Regions from separate parts of the Sinanaerobacter sp. ZZT-01 genome, predicted to be linked through region 1. Evidence: riboswitches for the same ligand, from Rfam matches in the RefSeq annotation. Region 1 holds a riboswitch; the other holds the start of a gene.
What was found. A riboswitch is a leader RNA that binds a small molecule or an ion and turns the genes downstream of it on or off. The one in region 1 is predicted to bind tetrahydrofolate.

Region 1 (6,205 bases):
GAGGGGAAGAATGTGTTGATTATTGAAGACATCGTTGATTCTGGATTAACTTTGAAATACTTAAAAGACTATTTAATGGGAAGAAATCCCAAAAGCCTAAAAATATGTACTTTGCTTGATAAACCAGCAAGAAGAAGTGCAGACATCTTAGCCGATTATACTGGATTTGAGGTAGAAGATCAGTTTATTGTAGGCTATGGATTGGATTACAATCAAATGTACCGTAATATTCCGTATATTACGTGTCTCGTTGAAAAATAAGTTGTTTATAGAGACTCAATTTTGAGCCTTTTAATAATAGAAATTTATGTACATAAAAAAAGGAGAGTATAAAAATGAGTTACAAAGCACCAATTGGATTATCAAATAAGCATTTGCATCTATGTCAGGCCGACCTCGAAGTATTATTCGGGAAAGGTCATGAGTTACATCCAACCAAGGATTTAAAGCAGCCGGGACAGTTTGCTTGTGAAGAAAAAGTTGATATTGTAGGTCCTAAAAATACGTTGAAAGGTATTCGTGTGTTAGGACCGGTTCGCCGTGAAACACAGATAGAACTTGCTATGACGGATGCACGAACAGCTGGCATTTCTGCACCGGTTCGTGAATCAGGAAAACTGGAAGGGACACCTGGTGTTAAACTGGTTGGACCTGCGGGAGAAGTTGAGCTGGATCATGGTGTGATTGTAGCATTGCGTCACATTCACCTTTCCACGGAGCAGGCAAAAGAAGCTGGCGTAAAGGATAAGGATATCGTAAAAATTAAAGTAGATGGTGAAAGAGCTTTGATTTTTGATAATGTGTTAGTACGTTCCGGAGAAGGACATGATTGTGAAATTCATCTGGACACCGATGAAGGAAATGCAGCTGGACTTGGAAACAATTCCTTTGGTGAGATTGTAAAATAATTTGACTTGCTTTAAACGAGGCATTACCACGCATATTTTAAATAAAGATGCAAAGTAATGCTTCTTTTTTCTTTCATGTATTGTAAAGGGGGACTGAGGATGAAACGTTACAATGGATATTTCGATCATACTCTTTTAAAGGCCGATGCAACCGAGAAGGAGATTCTTCAAATTTGCGAAGAAGCAAAGAAATATGAATTCTATGCAATTTGTGTCAACGCTTGTTATATTAGTTTCGCAAAAAAGCAATTGATAGACAGCAAGGTAAAAATTGCTTCTGTGATAGGGTTTCCCTTAGGAGCTTGTGGTACAGAGACAAAAGTATTTGAGACAAAATGGGCCTGTTCGCAAGGAGCAGAAGAAATTGATATGGTAATTGCAGTCGGCGCATTGAAAGATGGAAGACTAGATTTTGTGAGAGAAGATATTCGCAAAGTAGTTGAGACAGCAAAACAGAGCAATGCGATCGTTAAGGTGATTTTAGAGACTTGTCTTTTAAATGATACAGAAATTGTAATTGGGTGCCATCTTGCAGAAGAGGCAGGAGCTGCCTTTGTCAAAACGTCCACGGGTTTTTCTTCTGGAGGGGCAACCGTACATCATGTTGAACTGATGAAAAAGACGGTAGGTAGCAGCATGCAGATCAAGGCATCAGGCGGAATTCGAACATTGGAAACAATGAAGAAAATGATTGAAGCAGGAGCGGACCGCATCGGTGCGAGCGCTTCAGTTGCTATTTTAAAAGAGAATGAAGAAAAGGACTCCTAACAGTGGAGCCCTTTTTCTTTAGCTAATTTCATAAGATAACCGTATTTTGTTCTTGCTGCGAGCATATCATAAATGGCTTGGTCAATTAAATCTGCGTCAACGGCTTCGTTGAAACGTGATTCTGCATCACGCCAGTCCCTTTGCGCTTTATTAATTGAGCTGACTAGCTTACTTTCTTCTGTTACTGGCTGAGGAAGGTTAATAAAATTTTTCCACATTACTTTCACATCCCTTTCCGTTTTTCATTCTATTTTATGCTCGTAATCATAAATTATACGGGAGGGAGTTGATTTTATGGATATGCAAGCTGAAATTGGAATTTTATTAGCCTATGCAATCGGCATTTTACTGCTTTATGTTTTAGGGTATATGTTTCTAGTGCCAATTAAATTAATTGTACGGCTTATTATAAACAGTGTTTTGGGTGGGATTACGATATTAGCAATTAATTGGATTGGCGGATGTTTTGGATTTCATTTAGCTTTAAATTTTATTTCTGCAGCGATTGTGGGTTTACTAGGCGTGCCCGGAATCCTTTTATGGGTTTTGCTTACAGCGATTCCTTTTTAAAGTATATATGGCTTAAGAGCTGATTTGTTTTCGAAGGCGCTGGTATAAGAGCGTTACTAACGAAGAATATGCAAATGTCATAAGAACTGTTACAGGGATTCTTGGTAATAGCAATGCAAAATAGCTTGTCCCATATATAATGGAGAGCCATAAGGTGATTAAGCCAATAGAGCAGATGGTTTCTGTTATCAGTGTAATCAAGAGGACGTTCTTCCATTTCATTTTCCCGCCTAATATAGGTTTCAGCAAACCGGGCAATAAGCCGGTAAGACATGAGCTCAATGTAAATCCGGGGAAATAGGCACCTGCTGGAAACATAGTAGCACCGATCAAGTCTGCTAAAACGCCGGTAATGGAACCGGCAAAGGGACCTAAGAGGAAACTAGATAGGATAAGTGGAATATTTCCTAGACTAATACGAACCGAATTAAATCCCAGAAATGGAAGATAAAAGCCTAAGAAACGAGTTAAAATAATACTGATTGTAGCAAAAAGAGTGCTCAGCAATAAATGCTGCGTAGTTAGCTTTTTTTTCATACTAAAAAATCCTTTCTAATTTAATATAGCTATAGCACAAAACTACACTAAAGAGGAAAGGATCTTCGTGATTTCCCTATTCATTTCTCTAATGCAGTAGTGGACGCAATATTACACCGCAAGCCTTCACTTTTCGTTCATAAGCAACATCCCATCTTATGACACTTTACGCGCAATATTTACTCTACTGCTTTTTAGCATACTATGCTTACATAATATTTTCAAGGGAAATTTTTTCATTCAAATAGAGAAACTTTAACTGTTCTTGAATGCATGATAACTCACCGAGTGCTAACGGGCTATCCTGCAATTTAATATAAGCTTCTGCTCGCCCTATGGAAAAATCAGTATCAAGCAAGGTTTTTGTATCAAGGAAAAAAGTATATATTTTTTTGTTCTCATGCCATTGATCCGAAAAATCTTTAAATGCTTCTTCTGCTGTAGCCCAGTTCTCATTTTCAATTTCAGTGATAATCTGATTTTCAAGATCTTTTGATAAGTCATCGATACTATCTTCACAATAAAACATGAAAGCAACCCAGATTCCTAATGTAAGGAGAATCGTAACAAGTGATATGATAAAAGACCGCATTTTTAATTTTCACCCTCCTTAATAATATGTTTCACTGGATTTGTCGGATCGTCGTGCTGATAAATGTGAAGTGTTTTCTTTTCATCTGCATAACAGAGAAACACATCTTTATAGTTTGTAATTTTTTGAGTAAGAAGTTCACCCTTTAACTCATTTTCGGTAATATTTAAACGAGAAAGGTTTTGCCTATATAAATTTCCATCTGCAATGAGTACCATAGGGAGTGTTTCTTCCTTCATATTTATGGACAAGTCGGAAGGAGTTGCGGGGCGTTTATTTGGTGAAGGAATAACACTTAAATCACCATTTACCTCTAAAATAGCATAATCCAAATCAGCGATGGAAGGATAATTTTTTAAACGCAGCTGCTCGATTAAATCATCAATACTGATTCGCAGACGTTTCATTTCACGTAAATCAAGCGCCCCTCGATCAATTAAAATAGAGGGAGTTCCACTTATTATTTTCTTAAAACGCTCACTTTTCAAAGAAATAATTGAAATCAATACTTGAAGAAACAGTAAAGAAAATAATGCAGTTACGCCATTGAGCAGAGAAACATCCGGAGATTCAATGGGGAGTGAAGCTAACTCGGCAATCATAAAAAGAATGACCATTTGGAAAGGGTCCATTTTAGAAAGTTCACCTTTTCCCATAACCCGAAGCACAAATAATACGACTAAATATAATATAAATGTCCTTATTAATATAATAATCATTTTGCACCTACCAATCTTATTTATTATTATAATTATTAATTATTTTGTACACAATTTTGTACCCTATGCAAAAATATGTTATATAATGAAAAGGAAAAAAAGAAATTGAACAGGAGATGAGTATGAAACAAAACTATTATAAATTTGCTTTGCTTTATATTTTTGTTTATGCGGCGATGGGATCGGTCTTCCCATTAATTGGACAATACTTGCTTGGATTGGGATTTAAAGGGACACAGATCGGCATGGTGACAGCATCTGCAACTGCAATTGGTATCATTGCTGCACCTGTTTGGGGAAATATATATTATAAAACAAATAATAACAAACATGTAGTTTTGTTTCTCTGCTTTGCTGCGGTTCTTGTCCCTGTATTTCTCTTGCAGATATCCGATTTTTATCTTTTTCTTATGGGTTATATTCTATTATTCTTTTTTCAAGTTCCGATTTGCCCATTGGCAGATACGATGACCTTAGAAGCAAGTCACGATTTTGGCTCTGTTCGAAAGTGGGGAGCTGTTGGCTATGCAGGCGGTGTATTTATTGCCGGGCAATTGGCTTCTTATTTTGGTCTGCAATGGATTTTTATTCTGTTTTCAATGACTTCATTTGCAGCTGGTATTATGGTTTGGATTATTATGAGAGAAAAGTTTGATTTAAAAGAGGAGAGAGAAAACTATGAAGAGAAAGAGAATCGAAATACGGACAGCATGTTGGAGCTTTTAGGAAATAGAAAATACTGTGCGATATTATTAAGTGCATTTTTTGTTTTAGGAACAAACATTGCTAATAATACTTTTTTTGGTTTTCTATATACAAGTGGAGGAGGAAGCTTAGGTGGAATTGGGTTGGTTTTTCTGCTGATGGCTGGGAGCGAAGCTCCATGTATGGCTTGGGTTCACCGCTTTTCTGCTAAATTTACACTGGAACGAATGATTTTATTCGCTATGCTTTTGTCTGCCTGCCGCTTCTTTTGGTATGGGAGTGGGCCTTCTTCCTCGCTGTTGATGAGTACGTTTTTTTTACAGGGAATCGTAAACGGTATCCTTCTTATTGAATTTATTCGTTATGCAGCGAAAGTAGTGGAGATTGCATTTTTGGGGATTGCAATGTCATTTATACAGGCGATTTCATGTAACGGAAGTACAATCTTGTGTCAAATGATTGGTGGGTATTTCATGGATCATTTTGGGATCAATGCAGTGTACCTTGGATTTGCAGCTATGAATTTAATAGGAGTATTCGTGTATTTATTCTTTCGATTACATATCAAAGCAAATGATAAAGTATAAAAATCGGTTATGGTTCTATTTAATACTTAGAGTTTTTGTGGAGGAAAGATGGTATCGATTTTACTTGTTGACAGCAACCGAAGTCGTTGCGCTATGATTGCCGAAATAATTATTATGAGCTTAACGGAGGAAGTAGAATTATTGAGAACATCTCGTTCAGAGGAAGCATTGAGACTGATTTATCAAGAGCAACGATCTTTTGATTTGGTTTTTCTGGCATCGATTCAAAAAGAAGAGAATGGTTTTTGCTTAGCAGAGAAAATAAGAAAAGAATCAAGATATAAACTAACGCCGATTATTTTTATTACGGATAAAGCATTTCATGGATTGGCATATATTTCTCGCAATGAAACAAATAGCTTCTTAATAAATCCGCTTTTAGATCAAAATTCATCAGGAGCGTTAAGTCAATTCCTTGAAGACTCGGTTAAAGAGAAAATGCGTTTGCACGAATCAAGACTAATTTACATAAAGCATTTTGAGGGAGAAACGTTTTTAAATACCGATTCCATTTTATTTTTAGAGGCTAGAAGTAAAAGTTGCATTGTATATACGGTGGAGGGAATTATGCAATGCAAAAGAGAAGGTCTTACTAAGTTGTTAGAACGGCTGAATGTGCCTTATATAATGAAGTGTCATCGCTGCTTTGCAGTGAACGTGAAAAAAGTAAAAGACTGCAAAAAATTAAACCGCAGGCTTTGGGCATTTTATTTTAATGAAAGAGAGGAGGTCTGCTATGTAAGCGAAACGTTTTATAAGGTAATAAAAAGGAAGTGTCATTTCGTTCCATAGAGTGCCCTTTCGGGTGTGACTGCTTGT
Region 2 (6,205 bases), 290 kb from region 1:
TGCAATTCGAATTCCCCAAATAGCATGTATATGATACAGCGATTCCAAAAAATAATGCCGTTCCGCGACTTCCTCAGGCCTTACAATCGTTTCCAATCTTTTGCCTCCTTTATTTTTTCCTATTAATCAGAATAGCCGGTACAAAAAACAGCAGCAGAACCACTACTAAAATCAGTTCTTTCTCATCCTTGATCGAGCTGTCTGTCTCCGTCAACCTGTAAAGCTTGCTTAATTCCACCTGCATAATTTTTCCGTGCTTTCTGAGATATGTTTTTATATTATAAATTTCTTGATTATAGGAGTCATTAAAGCGATTAATAATCACATTGTCTTTTATAAAATCCTGAAGATAATAATTATGCGGATTGAGAAAAGAATCATCTTCATAATCAGCAGCCCACCGATACCATTCTCGCCGTCTTGCTGAAGATAAATAAGAAGTCGTCTCATCGATAACACTGATTACGTGAGCTTCACTAAAACTACTCTTACGTAGTTTTGCATATCTTTTTTTCAGCAAATTGATAAATCTTTTATCTTTGCACAAGTGGTCAAATAGTGGTTTTTCATAAAATGCTAATGTCTCAGGATCCATTTCCGTTTGATAATAGTTATTCATCGCTTGGTCAAAATCCCATACTGGACCAATTTGGAGACGTTCCCCCGAATTTTTATACATATAGGTAGAATGTTCTCCCGCATCGTAATTTCCAAAAAATTCATTTACTAGAAAATAATCTACGAATGAATCTATGTCAATGTATCTGCTGTAAGTTTTAAAGATTGGCTTCTTATCTGAATAAATAATTTTTTCTATTTTAGAAAAATCATTTTCAATGAATTTTTTTGTCTCATCTGTTATTTTTTCATCCGATGGATATTTTAAACCAATCCACTGCGGGGATATTTGGTTCACACGACCATATGTCTCAAGCATGATATCAAAATTAGTAAAGCGGTCTCTCCGAATGATATAACTGCTATATACATTTTTAGGTTTGTACGAATCAATATTGACTCGATCCGGACTGCGGGAAACGGACTCCTGCAAAAGATAAAGCCCCTGATAACGGTAGGTTCCATCTTCTTTAAAAATAACCTCACAATATTGGCTATCCGGACTGGATTCCATGATCTCCGAAGCAATCCGATAGCCCAAATAATTCCGCAGCATGCTCTTATCTGCCATACTTCCATTTAAAATCCAGCTGTTTTCACTTCCCATACCTAGTATATCCAATGAGTTTTCCGTGCCATCAGTATGAATCAGGTTAATCCTATATTGTGATTTATCAAATGAAAAGGAGGTATGTCCGCGCTTTTTAATCTCAATTTTACTCTGGTTCTGTGGTGTATCACTCAAATGCGTATAGCCTGTCTCTGCCTTGAGTATTTGAATCGATCCGGTTGTCCATTCTTCCACCGATTCATCTACAATCTCCTCTTCATTCCTAAAAGATTTATAATTTGTAATTTCTCCGTCCAGATTTAAAATAACTATGGGCAAATTAGAATAGAAACCGTCTTCTACTGTAAAATCTTCTGAAATATATTGCAAGGGGTCACTTTCATCTTCGTTCGCCGGAAGTGTAAAATAAGTATGTGTACTAACTGCATCTGATGCTAAGTTCAGCAGATTCTGTCCCGTGCGCAGAAAGAACAGCAGCAACAGACATAAAATATTGATTCCCAATATAATATAGAGTCGTTTTTTTCGAGTCATTTGCTTTTCTCCTACTGCCCTTATAAGCGATATAAAAATTATTGGCTGATCTCATCATCTTGGCGCACCAGGCTGATCGATTTCACACCTGCAATATTGGATAGATTCTTGATGACAGAACCATATTTTTTTTCAGCATCACTCAATAATTTATCAGAGAGTTCATAGATGCTCTCACTTGACTGCTCCTGTACAAGCGTATTTTGTACTCGTAAAACAGCCCTTCCTCCAAACAATAGATTTATTTTCTTTTCCACCTCATCCATTGCTTGGTTATCTAATTTAATAATAGCCATGATTCTTTCATTGTTATGAATATGCCCAAACACCACTAGGAACATAAAGATAATAACAGAACCAATTCCAGCTACTAAATAATCTGACACACCACAGCAGATCCCGACTGCAACTCCCCAAAAAAGATATGCCGTATCTCTTGTATCTTTTATCGCTGTACGAAACCGAACAATCGAAAGTGCACCCACCATCCCTAAAGATAATGCAATATTATTTCCAATTACATTCATCACCAGTGTCGTAACTAACGTGATCATAATAATGGATACATTAAACCTTCCGCTGTATACCGGCCCGGAATGTGACATCTTATAAGAAATATAAATCAAAACACAGATGACACAAGCAGCCAAAAAGTTGATGATTACATCTGGTATTGTCAGGTTACCCGAGTTTGCAATTAAATTATTGTATAAGAATTCTTTCAAAATTACCACCTCCCTTTCTTCATAACCATACGTGCCCTGCAATATTTACTATTTGAAATCTGCGTACGCCCGATATGCCCGAGTATAATTTTAATATAAGTAAATAAAAAGTTATTATACTTTACTTCTAATGTGATCTCTCCTGGTTTATTTACAGGATAGGTGATCAAATTGGGTTGAAAAAGTGCAAAGCTGGCCTCCGTCGCTCTTAAATTAGCATCAATCGTCACTCTTATATCATTTTGCTCTACATAATATGCTTGCCGATTATACTCAACAACACATTTGGGCTTGTAATTTCTGCTTAGCATAAATGCATATAGCCATTTTGCAAAAGGTTCTGCTCGATTACCTAGGAATGAATAATCACTGCGTGACATCTGCTCCGCTTCAGTTCTTGATACGGTAAGGGAACGTTTTCTTTGATGAATCCCACTTTTTTCTTTTAGCTCCAGTTTTGCAAAATCAGCGTTTACGTTATAAATTCTCAATCTAATTTTCTGTCGGTTGTCATAACCCTGCACCTTATCTTCAAAATCCGAATCATATAAAGTATCAAAATACAAAGAACGCACTAAGTACCCATCTTCTTTATTATTGGGGTCCGGTTTCATCAGCTGTCCTAGTTTTGCTTTCAAATTTGCAGCTTCCGTTAAGGAAATCAGATATTTTAGTTCTCTTCTATGAACTTCCAACATAAATCATCAATCCTCCTTACCGCTCGTCTGGGTATTTCATCTGTCTCAGCTGGTCATAAGTCTTAAAATGGATTTGCGTGTTTTTACGTTTTCTTTGATGTACAATTCCTATGCCGCAAAATGTGGCAAATAGGAGGCATGCAGTTAAGACATCTTTAAAAATATGATAATAGACAACACTCCCGATCACAGTTGCTCCGATCACGGTAGAAAAAAGATATAAGTTTTTTCTCAAAAATATTATAAGCCCTAATTTTTCAAACAATCGTATCAGGATTTTAAATGCAAAGAAGCTTATACATATTCCTAAAAAGACAACACTCACAAAAAAAAACATTTTTAAAATCATATTATCAGGCAGTTTGTTAAATACTCCAATAGCAAGATACCCAAACCCACTAGCGGCAAGCATTAGACATAAGGTTTGGAAATATTTATACCCCCACAAGCAAATGAATACCCCGACTGTCATAGATGCAAGCAAGATCAATAAAGAAACTGCATCATAGGTAAATAAAATTTTTCCTTCCCATTGCGGTAGCTTAAAAATAAAAGCATCCATCCATTTACTTTACCTTTCTTATTAATTTTTTGTATTATAGCCTATCGTATATTTTATTTTTTCATTATACCATGTAATCAGCGTAAATGAAAAGAACTGTATATTATAACAAAAAAACTATAAAAATGAAAAAATAGCTGTACTAGGTAGTCATTCTCTTTTTTTATATTATTCTAAAAAAGTTCATTAATTATCATGAAATCTTTTTTCTGATTCATTGAAATTAGAAATGTATACAGGGAAGCCGTTTAATTTGACAATATAAAAAAAGGATGCTACCATAAAGAAAATATTATAATCATGAGCAGAGTAGGATTTTGTGCGTAAATCAAAAGATTTTCAGTGCCTTCTGAACGGGGAGTTGTCAGAAGGACGAAAAGCCGATTATAGGCTTACGGTACAAAGTTCGCATCCCGCTGCTGCATAAGAAGAAGCAGTGTCATTATTTATTTTGCCTCCTGTTATGCAGCCTCGCTGCATAACAGGAGGTGTTTTTATGTTCACAACTTAATACATCAATTTAAAATCACGCTTTTTATCATGTTTCCATTAAGAAGGGAGAATTTAAATTGAAGAAATCATCTTTATATATACACCGCATCACAATATCTGCAGTTTTTCTGAGTCTTTCACTTATTTTAAAAACAACATCTTCTTTTTACATACCTATATTTGGACAAAACGGAATAAGTATTGGGATCTCAGGGATATTTTCTATTATGCCCTCTATCCTATTCGGTCCTGTATATGGCGCTGTTGTCTCTGGACTTTCTGATTTTTTAGGCTATCTTTTAAAACCAAACGGGACCTATATTCCCCTTATGACTCTGGTCGTGGCTGCAGGTGGGTTTATCAGAGGTGCATTATGGATGGTACTAAGAGATAAAGACAGCAAAAAGATGAGAATTGCAGTTGCCGCATGCTCGATTCTCTTACTTATTATCGCTCTTTGCAACATTACATTTTTATCTGCTGACGGTATCGGGCATGATTTTTACAATCATGTACAAAAGGAGCAGATTGACACAGATAAAATGCACCTGATCAGCAAGCTTCTCATTACAAGAACAATGAACACAAAAGACCCCTCAGCCAATTTGGATACTTATATCAATTTTGTAACAGTTGGACTAATCAGCAGTGCTGCTTTAGGTATTCTTTTGTTAATCTCTGATTTTTTTATAACGAAAAAACTTCTTGGCGATAATAAAAAAGGGCAGATTCCACAACTACTGATTGCTATGATTGGCAGCGGTTTGCTTGTGACTACTCTTAACACAATCGTATTACGCGAAACCATCTTTACTGCATGGAAGGCATTCCCATTCGCGGCTGTATGGATCCCTCGTATCATTGAAGAAATTCTAAGCAATATGGTTAAGGTTTACTTTGTAGTTATGCTGCTTGCTATTATTCAAAAGCATCATAGCTTAAATGAATTCCTTCCTCAATCTTCAAAAGTCCAAAAAAATAGAATCTCAAAATAATTACAATGGATAAAAAAAGAGGGGGTCAAGTCCCCCTTTTTCATAGTATTTCAGCAATTAAATTGCAGGTGCAAAAAATTTCGAAATATATATCTCGTTCTGTTCGTTCCAGCCCCCGCTCCAAGCGATCTGCCCATTATCAATAAACATGAAGTAATTACAACATTGAGCAAGCAATTCCGGATCATGGGTAATAATAAGCAAGGTTTTTCCCAATGCACTCAGCTGTTCTAGATTATGCGCGACTTCCAGCATATTTTTATAATCAAGGCCGCTTGTGGGTTCATCAAACACTATAATCTCTTTATTAGAAACAATCGCACTGCCAATTGCAACGCGCTGTTTTTGCCCGCCTGAAAGTGACATAGGGTGCAGCTTTGTATATTGGGACAGATTCAAGCTTTCCAACAGTTTCTCTGCAATCTTCTTTTCCTCTAATTCATTCTCGCCTGGCATGCTCAGTAAAATTTCATCCAATACACTCTCTGTAAAAAGCTGATGATTTACATCCTGCATAACCATATAGCCGGCTCGAATACGTTGTTTGGATGAATAAATTTTCCCTTCCATCTCCAAAATACCCCGTGCCGACTTCTCAAGACCGCATAAGCATTTAGCAAACGTACTTTTACCGGCTCCATTATTGCCCAGCACACCAACAATTGCGCCCCTTGGAATTTCAAGAAGAGGAATGTTTGTAGCCAGTGTCTTCCCGTAGTAAAAAGAGAAATTCTTCAAGGTAAGCCTGTCTTTTCCAAAGCTTGCTTTTTCAACTTTTGTGAAATCAACGGGATGCAAAGAACGCAATCCCATAGAGCGTAGTTTATCCAGCGGAAGTGCCTTAAATTCTGCTGTAGTCATATCCCTCTCAATCTTTCCACCCTTCATATAAATGATGCGATCCGCTAGCTCCATTAAATAGTACAGTCTGTGTTCTGCAATAATTATAGTCCTGCCCTGTTTCTTCCATTGCGCAATCATATATTTTAAATCCCCAATTGTTGAAACAT

Region 2: linked by a shared signal. The riboswitch ahead of U5921_RS07470 (ECF transporter S component) and the one ahead of U5921_RS08915 (folate family ECF transporter S component) in region 1 are both predicted to bind tetrahydrofolate.

Annotation. Positions count from the first base shown of each region.
Region 1 covers NZ_CP141728.1:1,854,394-1,860,598, forward strand. Annotated here, with positions in the region: gene hpt (hypoxanthine phosphoribosyltransferase) at 1-261, shown strand, start outside; gene pduL (phosphate propanoyltransferase) at 336-908, shown strand; gene deoC (deoxyribose-phosphate aldolase) at 1,008-1,676, shown strand; gene U5921_RS08905 (YaaL family protein) at 1,673-1,894, opposite strand; gene U5921_RS08910 (pro-sigmaK processing inhibitor BofA family protein) at 1,971-2,246, shown strand; gene U5921_RS08915 (folate family ECF transporter S component) at 2,259-2,783, opposite strand; THF riboswitch at 2,879-2,972, opposite strand; gene U5921_RS08920 (DUF4363 family protein) at 2,992-3,312, opposite strand; gene U5921_RS08925 (DUF421 domain-containing protein) at 3,378-4,094, opposite strand; gene U5921_RS08930 (MFS transporter) at 4,217-5,386, shown strand; gene U5921_RS08935 (LytR/AlgR family response regulator transcription factor) at 5,435-6,178, shown strand.
Region 2 covers NZ_CP141728.1:1,567,876-1,574,080, reverse strand. Annotated here, with positions in the region: gene U5921_RS07495 (hypothetical protein) at 1-96, opposite strand, end outside; gene U5921_RS07490 (CotH kinase family protein) at 110-1,723, opposite strand; gene U5921_RS07485 (DUF4956 domain-containing protein) at 1,762-2,457, opposite strand; gene U5921_RS07480 (polyphosphate polymerase domain-containing protein) at 2,451-3,146, opposite strand; gene U5921_RS07475 (hypothetical protein) at 3,163-3,708, opposite strand; THF riboswitch at 4,012-4,129, shown strand; gene U5921_RS07470 (ECF transporter S component) at 4,278-5,195, shown strand; gene U5921_RS07465 (energy-coupling factor ABC transporter ATP-binding protein) at 5,253-6,205, opposite strand, start outside.